3 regions of the Brevibacillus sp. M2.1A genome follow, and region 3 is predicted to be linked to each of the others. Evidence: riboswitches for the same ligand, from Rfam matches in the RefSeq annotation. Region 3 holds a riboswitch; each other region holds the start of a gene.

Region 1 (4,094 bases), 570 kb from region 3:
ACGCAATGTAGAGACCGTAAACAGCGTGAAACAGGATCGGGAGGTAGATAAAAACAAATTCAAGCACCAATACGAATGGAACATTTTCAATCAAACCAACTGTTTGATTAAAAGCTTCGGCTCCACGGGTCGCTTGGTAGTTGGCTGTCAAGTGAAACAGCAGGAAGAGCCCGATCGGAAACAAACCAAGAAGTGAGTGGAGCTTGTGACTGAGAAAGCTATGGCCTTTCGCCATACAATGGTCCCCCTTTCAATGTATGTAACTCTCAATTCTGTGAAAAACGTCAAGCGTCACCGCAAGCGGTCCAAAACGGCTTCGACCGTTTTGATAGACCTTTCCCCAATATCCTAACCCATTGCCTCACCCATTAGACATAGCAAAACCGCCACGATCATTTTATGTACAGCGTCTTGAAGCCGTTCACAAAAAGACTGCGTTCACTAGATCAAATGAATTTGTCGGAATGTGTCAAAATACGAGAAAAAGTTGGGCAAAACTTTGACCAAATCCAATTGTACTCTTGTCGACACAGAGCGTCAAGACAATCAATGTACTAAATACATTGATAGAATAACTTTGTTTAGTCCAGCTATTTTTTCTCTTACGATGTCATGAATGCGAGTCCCTTCTCATAATCTAGTACAGACAGGAGGGAAGCACATATGAAAGAGAAGGATCAGCTTGCAGCACTGTTGCCGCCAGAGACCATTCCCTATGCGGAAAGAATGAATATGCCCTACCTTGGCTATCATCTTCTACGCGAAACGCTGACTAGTACCCTGCTAGGCGATAGTGAAAACCATATTCTCTATTGGATAGGAAAAAATATGGGCCGCCAAATCCCCATTCAATCTGCAACAGGTCCGATTATGCCTTTTATTCGGCTCGGATTAGGCCAGCTAGACGTCGTGGAGGAGACCAAACAAACGATCGTCTATTCACTCACTCATTCCATTTTTAGCTATCAGTCTATAGAAAGACTAGGATGCAGTCTTTCCTTTGAAGCCGGGATCATCGCTGGTATGATTGAGCAATGGAAAGAAAGAGAAACGTTTAGCAAAATCGAAATGGAAAGCTCTTCTGACATACGTATCTCCGTACAAGTGGCGTCATGAACAAAATGCCCCCTCTACCTATAAGGAAGGGAGAGGGAGCATCCATTTTTTATACGCCGTGCACGACTGCGGTTTCCTCAACATCCAGACCATAGGCCGAATGCAGACTGCGAACAGCCAGCTCCGTCAAGGCTGCTGGAATGACGCAAGAAACCTTGATATCAGATGTAGATACCATTTTAATAGAAATTTCTTTTTCTGCCAGAACGCGGAACATTTCGGCAGCAACCCCTGGATTGTTGATCATTCCGGAGCCAACAATGGATACTTTGGTCAAGCTTTCCTCGAAATCGACTTTTTCAAAACCAAGCTCGTTTTTGTTTCTGTCCAGCGTATCCAGTGCTTTTTTCAGGTCATCCGCTGCAACTGTAAAAGAAATATTCGTAACAGTCGCATCATAAGAGCTTTGGATAATAATATCGACGTTCACCTGGTTGTCTGCCAGCGTATTGAACAGACGGGAGAGCGTCCCGACCTTGGCAGGCATGCCGACAACCGTGATTTTGGCTACATCTTCATCATGTGCAACTCCACTTACTACTCTACCTGTTTCCATGTTGGCAACCTCCTCAACGTACGTACCATCTTCGGCAGTAAAGCTGGAGCGGACGACCAGCCTTACCTTGTATTTTTTCGCAGCCTCTACTGACCTAGGATGAAGAACCCCTGCACCGAGGTTCGCCAGCTCCAGCATCTCATCATACGAGATCGTATCCAGCTTGCTCGCAGCTGGAACCATTCGTGGATCAGCTGTATACACCCCGGACACGTCTGTAAAGATTTCGCATTTCTCAGCGTTCAAGCTCGCTGCAAGTGTAACCGCAGATGTATCCGATCCACCGCGGCCGAGCGTCGTAATTTCACCTTCGTCACTGATCCCTTGGAATCCTGCCACGATGACCACACGACCGCGTCCGAGCTCGGATTGAATCCGCTCGGGATCAATCTGCTTGATCCGCGCTCTTCCGTGAATCGCCTCCGTGGTGATTCCAGCTTGCCAGCCCGTAAGAGAAATAGCGTCGTAGCCTTTTGTATGCAAGGCCATCGACAAAAGCGCGATCGATACTTGCTCCCCCGTGGTCAGCAGCATATCCATTTCACGCTCGGATGGGTATGCGCTAATCTGCTTGGCCATGTCTACCAATACGTCAGTAGATTTCCCCATCGCAGAGACAACGACTACCACATCATGTCCTTCCTCTTTGTAGCTGATAATTCGATCCGCAACTCGTAAAATTCGCTCAATGGTACCTACAGAGGTGCCTCCGTATTTCTGCACGATCAACCCCATGCGGCTTCTCTCCCTTTTTCTCATATCCAATGTTGGTATTTATCTCGTATCGTATGGTTTTTCACTATTTTCTCTATAAGGAAAAGTCTTGCATTTTTATTTTACAAAAAAGGCACCGACAAGGAATAAGACCTGCCGCTGCCTACTGTTTCGACATACCGGTTCCTCCCTCCCAATACACGCGGACAACGAAGATTGACAGTCATCACCATCAAAACTCACATTGACACACCGTGAGATAGCTCTCCATCTGACAATTGGTCATTGTGCAGATGACAGTCCTGCATTTGTTCAACGCAGACCCAGCATGGAGAAAAGCGGGTTTCCCTCCACACTTCGGCGAATTCCCCTTTCCCGTCCCCTTCACAGATACCCGATCTCAGGGTGGTACTCTTGGTTTTCGCGCCTCTACCTCACTCCATAATGGAAGTGAGGCTAACTATTCTGTTTGAATCGGATTATATCATGAGTCTAAAAATGGATCAATTCCTTTTTAAAGGTTACTCCAAAAGTTACATTTGCTAAGTGTCGAGCTTGCGCAGATGCCCGATGATTTCTTTTGCCAGCTTGTCGCCGATCCCTAATTGGCGGAAGTCTTCGACGGTCGCCTCGCGCATTTTCTTCAAAGAGCCAAAATGAGAGAACAACAGCTTGCGCCGCTTTTCACCGATACCCGGGATCTCATCCAATTGCGACGAGAGCATCGTTTTGGTCCGGGATTGTCTATGGAACGTAATAACAAAACGGTGGACCTCGTCTTGGATGCGCTGCAACAAATAAAACTCATAGCTGTCACGTCTAAGATTCACAGGCTCTGGCGGATCTCCGTACATGAGCTGAGCAGTACGGTGCTTCTCGTCTTTCGCGAGTCCACAGACAGGAATATAAAGACCGAGCTCGTTTTCCAGAACGTCCATAGCCGCACTGATTTGGCCTTTTCCACCATCAATCACAATCAGGTCGGGCATTGGCTGGTTTTCTTTTAGCAAGCGAGAATAACGTCGCCGAACGACTTCTCGCATGGAGCCGTAATCATCTGGTCCTTCGACGGTTTTGATCTTGAATTTGCGGTATTCCTTTTTGTCAGGGCGCCCGTCTGTAAAGACAATCATCGCAGACACAGGCTCTGTTCCTTGAATGTTGGAGTTGTCAAACGCTTCAATTCGATGAGGAACCGGAATCCCTAAAATGTGACCAAGATTATGCACCGCTTGGACCGTCCGAGCATCGTCTTTAGACATCAGGGCGAACTTCTCCTGCAAAGCAATGCGGGCGTTCTCGGAAGCCATCTTCACGAGCTCATGCTTTTTGCCTCTTTTCGGCGCATGGACTTTGATGCCCAGCCATTCACTCAAAAGCTCTGGTTCACTCTCTTGCGGGAGCAAAATTTCTTTCGGCAGCGCATTTTGCTTATCGTAGTAGAACTGGCTCACATAAGACATGAAGTCTTCGGTTTCGCTGCCATAGTATGGAAAGGAAGTCGTCTGACGCTCGATCATCTTCCCTTTTCGCATATAGAACACCTGGATACACATCCAGCCTTTTTCCACAGCAAACCCGATAATATCGCGGTCTACCGTATCGGTGAACGTGATCTTCTGCTTCTCCATCACCGCTTCGATGCTCTTGATCTGATCGCGATATTCCTTGGCTCGTTCGAACTCCATGTTTTCTGCGGCTTGGAGCA
Region 2 (4,094 bases), 2.8 Mb from region 3:
GCATTCGTTCAGGAGAAGCTGGGAAAAGCCGTAGATGAAATGGCAGCCTTTCTTGAAACAGGTGGAACTTATTTGGTGCAGGATGAACCGATATACAAGCGGTTTGGCAAACGATTAGAGGGACAGGGCACTTCTGTTATTGGCAAGGAGGAGATAGCCGCTGTTCCGCTTACGATCATGAATGAAGTCGCCATGGAGTTGAAGGATTCACGTGCGAATTTTGCCACGGTACAAGGTGCGACGACTGGCTTCGGGGGGATATTTACCCTTGCGATCGATATCCCGTTATTGATGGGGACATCCCTAAAAGTTTTACAAGAGATGGCGCTTGCCTATGGCTATCGACCGGAAGAGAAGAAGGAGCGGCTGTTTGTCGTCAAATGCCTGCAGTTTGCTTCATCGGACATCGTAGGGAAAAAAGCGATACTCGCTGAGCTCTCCCGCTTTGATGACCCAACTGCCCAGAGAGAGGTAATGGCGCAATTGCAGGGATGGCGTGAAGTCGTGGTAACGTACACAGAAAACTTTGGGTGGAAAAAGTTATTTCAAATGGTGCCCATTGCGGGTATTTTGTTCGGGGCGTATTTGAATCGCTCAACCGTACAGGATGTCGCCGAAGCGGGGATGATGCTGTACCGCAAACGGCGCATCCTGGAGCGGCTGCGCGATAGCGAAAAGAGTGGGGAGATTACAAAGACCACTCTTCAGCAGTAAGAGCGTAGATAAGATGGTCCTCCCATACGCCGTTAATTTGTAAATAGCGTAACGAAAGGCCTTCCTGGCGAAAACGGTTTTTTTCCAAGACACGAATGGAGGCTTGGTTGCGAGGCATTACAGCCGCTTGTACCCTGTGTAGCCCAGCATCCGTGAAAGCAAAGCGAAGGGCAAGATTTACGGCTAATGTCGTATAGCCTTTGCCATTGCACGCCTGATCCATGAAGTAACCAATCGTTGCATTTTGCCATGCGCCGCGTGCGACATTTGACAACGCAATACGTCCAATCATCTTTCCGGATTCCCGGGAGAATACGCCGAAAGCATAGGCCGTGCCACGTTCAAAATCATTCTGCGCTTGTGAAATCTGTTCTTGCTGTACTGGGAGGGTCAGAAATGAAGCGGGGCGGATCGGTTCAAATGGTTGGAGAAAGTCATGATTGCGCAGCCGAAGCTCTAGGAGCTCGGCTGCGTCTTGTTGGTGGAGAGGCCGTAAGAGAATCTCGTCCGTATGTAGTGTCATGAGATCAATCCTCCTGAAAAAGTTGGATTGATAGTATAGCATGTGCCAGACTATTTGGGAAACACCGATTATCCGAGCAATTCAGCAAACGATACCCCAAATGCTTTGCAAGTTTCCACTTCTTTTGCAGTAGGAGAAAGCTCGATTTTCAATCCTTCCATTGGTGTTTCTGCTCCCCGTTCGCTCGCCTTTTTCAGCAAAATATCAACTGCTGCACCGACATGCTCATAAGCGGAGTCGCAAGAGCCAAAAGCAACAACCTTTTTCCCGCTAAGGTCAATATCGTCCATTTCCTCATAAAAATCCATGCATTCATCTGGGAGTTCGCCGTCGCCCCATGTGTAGGCGCCAAGCAAGATTCCGTCGTAAGCCTCGAGTTCTTTTGCGTTTGCATCCATCACTTCTTTTATCTCCAGCTCAGCACCAGTGGAACGAATACCTTCTGCAATTGCTTCAGCAATTTCCTGTGTATTCCCTGTCATGCTCGCGTAAACCATCAAAATGCTCATAAAACGTAAACCCTCCAATTGGATAATGAGTATCATTCTCAATAAATAAAATAATGAAAATGAGAATCGTTGTCAATAATTTTTTTCTTATTGCCACGTTTCATTGATTTTGGTAGAGTTAAATAAAATTATAATAATGTACTCTAAATAGAGGTGCGCCGAAGAAGAGTAAGTCTTTTCGCAATCTGCCAGGGGGCAGGAGAAGGAAGAAAGGCTAAAGCGCCGAAGCTTATGCTATGCCCCTACGTAGCACAGGCTGGGGTGTCTCATGAAAAATGAACATCCTGTCACAAGGGACCTTACGTCTTTTTGTGGAGCGCTATTTATGATTTGCTTATGTAGCATCAAGAGCAATGAGATAGCGAATGCACTCATTGCTTTTTTTGATTTACCATGCTGTTATTTTGAGGAGGATGTAACAATGAATATGATGGATGCCAACGAAATTATCGCGTTTATCCAAAAAAGCGAAAAGAAAACACCCGTGAAAGTATATGTGAAAGGGAACCTGGAGGGAATCGACTTCGGTGCGAGCTCCAAAGCGTTCATTACTGGTCCTACTGGTGTTGTTTTTGGTGAGTGGAAAGAGATTGAGCCAGTGCTCGCTGCTAACGCAGACAAAATTGAAGATTATGTAGTAGAGAGTGACCGTCGCAACTCCGCCATTCCATTGCTGGATACAAAAGGGATTCAAGCGCGTATTGAGCCAGGCGCAATTATCCGTGACCAAGTGACAATTGGTAACAACGCGGTCATTATGATGGGTGCTTCCATTAACATCGGTGCAGTTATCGGTGAAGGTACAATGATCGACATGAATGTTGTAGTAGGTGGACGTGGAACTATCGGGAAAAACTGCCACATCGGTGCGGGATCGGTTATCGCGGGCGTTATCGAGCCGCCGTCTGCACAGCCAGTTGTTGTCGAAGATGATGTTGTCATCGGAGCAAATGCAGTCATTCTGGAAGGTGTACGCGTAGGAAAAGGTGCTGTCGTTGCAGCAGGTGCTGTCGTCATTGAAGATGTACCTCCATACGTAGTAGTTGCGGGAACGCCTGCACGTGTGATCAAGCAAATTGATGAAAAAACTCGTTCCAAGACAGAGATCAAGCAGGAGCTACGTCAGCTGTAAGGGAGAGAGTGCACATGGACTGGCGTTCGCTCGATGAACAATATATCGTCTCCTCTTACAAAAGACTTCCGATTGCCATAGACAAAGGCGAAGGAAATTACTTGTACGATACGAACGGGAAGAGTTATCTCGACTTGTTTACCGGACTCGCGGTAAACGTTTTGGGGCATTCTCATCCGCGCATTGTACAGGCTCTGCGTGAGCAGGGAGAGCGCTTCTTGCATATTTCCAATGTATTTTTAAACAAGCCGGCTATTCGTTTAGCCGAGCGTTTGGTTGCGAACAGCATCAGCGGTAAGGTGTTTTTCACCAACTCTGGTGCAGAGGCCACAGAGTCTGCCATCAAGCTGATTCACAAATGGACAAAAAACGAGGGAGCTGGTCGTGAAGGCATCGTTGTCTTGCGCAACAGCTTTCATGGGCGAACACTCGGAGCAGTGCGTCTGACGAGGCAGGCTCACGTCTATCAAGACTTTCCTCAGCCAGCTTTTCCTGTTTATGAATTGGATGTGGAGGACACGGCAGGATTGCGAGCGATTTGCCAGGAAGCAAGACCCGCTGCGGTCCTCATGGAGCCAGTATTGGGTTCTGGCGGTGTCGTACCGTTATCCGAAGCGTTCTTGCGAGAGGTAGCTGCGATCTGTGAGCAAGAAGGTATGCTCTTTGTCATGGACGAGATCCAGACAGGAATGGGCAGAACAGGAAAGCTCTTTGCTTATGAGCATGCAGGCGTAACGCCAGACCTTATCCTTTTTGCCAAAGGTATAGGGGGAGGGCTTCCCCTCGGCGGTGTCATCGCTGGTCCAAAGCTGATGAATCAGTTCAAACCAGGGGATCACGGAACGACATTCGCACCATCGCCACTGTCTGCTGCCCTGGGGAATGTCGTGTTGGACGAATTGCTTGATCCAGCCTTCATCGCTCACGTAGAAGAAGTGATTGCGTACCTGTGGTCGGGTTTGGAAGCGTTGCGAACGCGCCTTCCGGATCAGCTGCAATCCCTGCGCGGAAAAGGCTTGATGGTTGGAATTCCGCTCTCTTCCACCCCGGAAGAGGTAAGCCACTTGCAGCAAGCATTGCTTGACGAAGGAATTCTCGTTGACGTGACGCAGAAAACGATTGTTCGTCTGCTTCCGCCATTGACGTTGACCAAAGCCGATGTGGACCGTTTCCTTGCCGTGTTTGAGGAGCAATTAACAGCAAGAACAAGTACGAA
Region 3 (4,094 bases):
CTGGAAAAGGAAACGGCACACAAAAACAGCCCCAGTCCCAGAGAAGCTCGGGCAGAGGCTGTAGATCATCTTTGTGCAGTTAACTCGTTTTCTTGGACAGGATCTTCATAAAAGAGGCAAGATTCGTTTGAAGCAATGGTGTAAAGGAAGAAAAGGAAGCATTTTCAGCGAGCGTATTCATTTGACGAACAAATTCCGTGGTGTCCTTTGTATTTACATTCTCAAAACGGTTAGTGATTTTAGTATTTTTTAAATCAGAGAGAAGTGTAGCTTGTTCGTTCCGGTATTGTGCGATCCAGTCTGGACGATGTTGCAGCTTTTTGACGAATTGAATCAGCATGCTTACTTTCTCTGTTTGATTGGTGGTAGCCGCTTGCATTTTTTTGTAGGCTTCCGGGTCATATCGTTCCATCAGTTTGGACGGATTGACATAGTCGTCCGGCGCCCCATGTGGTTTTTGCGGAAGCTCTACGTAGCTGACACTGCCAGTCGCAGGGTCAACTTTTCGTGTTTTGGCAACGCTAGCGAGCAGATGGAGGGTATCCAAAAATTCAGCAGCATTTTTTTCATCAGCCATGTATTGGTCTGCCAAATATTTGCCTTGGGTTAATCCGACCTCTACCAAAGCAGCTCTTTCTTCATCCGTGTAGGTGGATTGGGAGTTGAAAAAATTACGTTCGAGGATCTGATCAAAGGCCTTACGAGCTTCAGGTGGTTTATCTGCGAAAATTTTATCCAAGCGCTGGTTAATCTCTGTGCTAAAGAAAAATTGGACGCTGTGGTGTTCGATGGCATCAGCAGGGAGCTCGCGTGCTTTGTGAGAACGAAGATCTACTGTATCGTACTCGGGCAATCTGGGCAATTCTAAACGAGTTCCTGTCACCATTTGGGGTGCAAGTTGGTTAGTGGATAGCTGGGGGGGTAGGTAGCGGTTATTCGATTGGATGTGCATGTTCTACTCTCCTCACATGGATTCATGTTCAGTCGTGAAGGCAGGAGATCATGGTTACCTTTTATCAGATGACTAGTATGAGTTGCGAGAACGGAAGGAAACGGATCTCTATTGCTTCTTTTCTATACTATCGGCTCTTTTCGGGCAATTATTAATATACTGTTTAGCATGAAAAAGGACTCCCGTTCAGATAACGGAAGTCCGTATTTTTTCTTCGATTATTTCGTGTATTCATCCATGCTGAAGTCAACTTGTTCAAGAGGGACGAGCTTTGTCTTTTGCGTGACTTTATAAGCGAGCCAAATGATTAAGAACAGAGGCAAACCAATGTAAGAGACCGCGACGCCATACCAGTCGATCGTTCCACCCAAGAATGCGGAGTAATTTTGCCCCAAAATAACGATACAGCAAATGATGAAGGCAAAAATCGGTCCAAACGGGAACCACTTTGCCCGATAAGGCAATTCGCTTAAGTCACGGCCCTGAGCGATAAACGCTTTGCGGAAACGGTAGTGACTAATGGCAATTCCCAGCCAAGCGATGAAGCCTGACATACCAGACGCATTCAAAAGCCATACGTACACTTCGCCTTCCCCAAACAGAGAGGACAGAAAAGCAAGGGCGCCGATGAGCGCAGTCAAGATCAAGGCATTGATAGGTACGCCATTACTTGTTACTTTTGCGAACCATTTTGGTGCTTTTCCTTCCTTCGCCAAGTTCCACAGCATGCGTGTAGATGCGTACATGCCAGAGTTACCAGCAGACAATACAGACGTGAGAATAACGGCATTCATGACGGATGCTGCAAAAGCAAATCCGGCATTTTCAAATACAATCGTAAACGGACTGATCGCAATATCCGTCAGGTCGCCACTGATCAGATTTGGATTATCGTATGGAACCAACAACCCGATGATCAAAATAGCGAGGATGTAGAAGAGCAGGATGCGCCAAAAAATTTGACGGATGGCCTTCGGAATGTTGCGGGCGGGGTCTTCGCTCTCTCCAGCTGCGACACCAACCAGCTCCGTCCCTTGGAAAGAGAATCCGGCAATCATAAAGACACCGAGCAGGGCCATGAAGCCGCCATTGAATGGCGCGTCGCCTTTGGTGAAGTTTTGGAAGCCAACTGCTTGACCGCCCATAATGCCAAAAATCATCAACACACCGACAATAATAAAGATGATAACCGTTATTACTTTAATCAAGGCGAACCAATATTCAGATTCTCCATAGGCTTTCACAGACAGGAGATTCAAGGCGAACAGCAATCCGAGGAACAAAGCGCTCCACACTATCGCTGGGGTATCCGGGAACCAATATTTCATAATGAGTGCGGAAGCTGACAGCTCGACGGCAATGGTAATGGCCCAGTTGTACCAGTAGTTCCAACCGAGAGCAAAGCCGAGAGATGGATCGACGAACCGTGTGGCATACGTCGAAAATGAACCGGAAACAGGCATGAAGGCGGCCATTTCCCCCAAGCTAGTCATTAAAAAGTAAACCATGATACTAATGGCGAGATAGGCGACTAACGCTCCACCTGGCCCGGCGGAATGAATCGAGCCTCCGCTCGCGAGAAACAATCCCGTCCCAATCGACCCGCCAATGGCGATCATCGTCAGGTGTCGGGCTTTTAAACCACGTTGCAATTGATTTTGTGACATAAGCTGCTTGCACGACCTTTCTTGATTTTTGAGAAGGAAGGTCGGAAATTAAAAAACCGCCATAGCCAAAAAATGGCATAGGGCGGTATCATCCAATCCCCACCAAGCCTTCACTGAAGATAGCTCACCACGTTTGCTTGGCATGCAAACGTGACAGTTCTGCCCCTTTCGAGTACAGCCCCAACCCAATCGCACAGAGACGCGATATGAGTTTCGGCGGATTTTCCTTACCTGGAGTCATTGATTTTCTCTGAATCTCGTACAGGATGATATAAAAGCCGCGACCTCTATCCTCACCGTGAAAGATGAGGATAACATGTATGAAATTATGTGATTCATCAAATATAAAGGATTGTTCGGGATTAATCAATGTGAAATTTTGTTATTCAAATGAGCGTCTGGCAGGCCAAGAGCCTTGCAGCTTGCGAATTTGGACAATTTGTCCCGTATGAAACGCATCATGCAAGACAAGACTCATGACGTTTTGGTAAATCGGTGTATAGGTAGCCTTCTGGTTTAACTCTTCATCCGTCAGCAAGGAAAGCTGTTCATGAATGTTGCGATGGACGCTTTCCATTCGCAAAAGGGTAGCTTGCCAAGCTTCTTCGTCATCAGGACCGCCGGATGGGGTGAAGGTATCATCGTTCGTCTCGGCAGAGCCATGAAATTCGGTGTCCAAAAGACGATGCAACAGACGTTCTTTGTAATACAGAAGATGACTGACGTTTTCCCAGATTGTGTTAGCTGCTTCTCCTACAGGGCGCCAGCTAGCCTCCGCTGCTGATACTCCGGAAAGCACTTCTTTTAAGGGGGGATACCAGTCTTCCTTGTCATACGCACATTCCCATCCGTGCAAAAGCAATTCCTTCCGATTCATACGCTTCCTCCTCGTCTGTGAAACAGATTGATGAAACGCTATAATAACAGTAAGAAATGAGTGTGTAACCAGTTAATTTAATTACGGTGGTTACAAATAGAGATTACCATATCCTGTATGGTCATACAAGAGAGAAAAATGAAGGGTTTCGTCAGGAGAGATGATGCCATGGACTGGCTTTGTATCGATTTTTTAAATAGTGATTGGAGGGATTGGCGCGGTTCTGGTCGTTGGGAAAATCGTCTGGAGAACCAGGAATGGCTGTCATCCTTTTTGCAAACATACAAGCTAACCGCTCCGCTACCTATGGATGAGGAGTATGCCGCGTCTCTTTTGCAGTTGCGCGAACGTTTGAGACGTATGCTGGAAACCGTTGTGCATGGGGACCGATTCCAAGAGGAGGACCTTGTGGAATTGAACAAAGTATTGGCCCTCGCCCCATTTCATAGGCAGGTGTTGTTTGTAGAGGAGGAGGGCGGCTACAGGCAAAAGCAATCTAGCTCAACAGAGGGCTGGCCGCTCGTGATGGCACAAATTGCTGCTTCTTTCGCGGAGTTGCTTGCCCCACAGCATCTTGAGCGAATCAAAATATGTGACA

What was found. Region 3 has a riboswitch for lysine ahead of HP567_RS08680 (amino acid permease). Riboswitches for the same ligand answer to the same signal wherever they lie in the genome.
Region 1: linked by a shared signal. The riboswitch ahead of HP567_RS11385 (aspartate kinase) and the one ahead of HP567_RS08680 (amino acid permease) in region 3 are both predicted to bind lysine.
Region 2: linked by a shared signal. The riboswitch ahead of dapD (2,3,4,5-tetrahydropyridine-2,6-dicarboxylate N-acetyltransferase) and the one ahead of HP567_RS08680 (amino acid permease) in region 3 are both predicted to bind lysine.

What each region holds. Positions count from the first base shown of each region.
Region 1 covers NZ_JABSUY020000001.1:2,320,347-2,324,440, reverse strand. The annotation lists gene HP567_RS11395 (succinate dehydrogenase cytochrome b558 subunit) at 1-235, opposite strand, end outside; gene HP567_RS11390 (YslB family protein) at 664-1,116, shown strand; gene HP567_RS11385 (aspartate kinase) at 1,166-2,407, opposite strand; lysine riboswitch at 2,639-2,826, opposite strand; gene uvrC (excinuclease ABC subunit UvrC) at 2,929-4,094, opposite strand, start outside.
Region 2 covers NZ_JABSUY020000001.1:4,588,824-4,592,917, reverse strand. The annotation lists gene HP567_RS22075 (EcsC family protein) at 1-714, shown strand, start outside; gene HP567_RS22070 (GNAT family N-acetyltransferase) at 689-1,237, opposite strand; gene HP567_RS22065 (flavodoxin) at 1,306-1,746, opposite strand; lysine riboswitch at 1,887-2,076, shown strand; gene dapD (2,3,4,5-tetrahydropyridine-2,6-dicarboxylate N-acetyltransferase) at 2,168-2,878, shown strand; gene HP567_RS22055 (aspartate aminotransferase family protein) at 2,893-4,094, shown strand, end outside.
Region 3 covers NZ_JABSUY020000001.1:1,752,643-1,756,736, forward strand. The annotation lists gene HP567_RS08675 (hypothetical protein) at 80-952, opposite strand; gene HP567_RS08680 (amino acid permease) at 1,171-2,619, opposite strand; lysine riboswitch at 2,732-2,917, opposite strand; gene HP567_RS08685 (DinB family protein) at 3,002-3,496, opposite strand; gene HP567_RS08690 (CGNR zinc finger domain-containing protein) at 3,665-4,094, shown strand, end outside.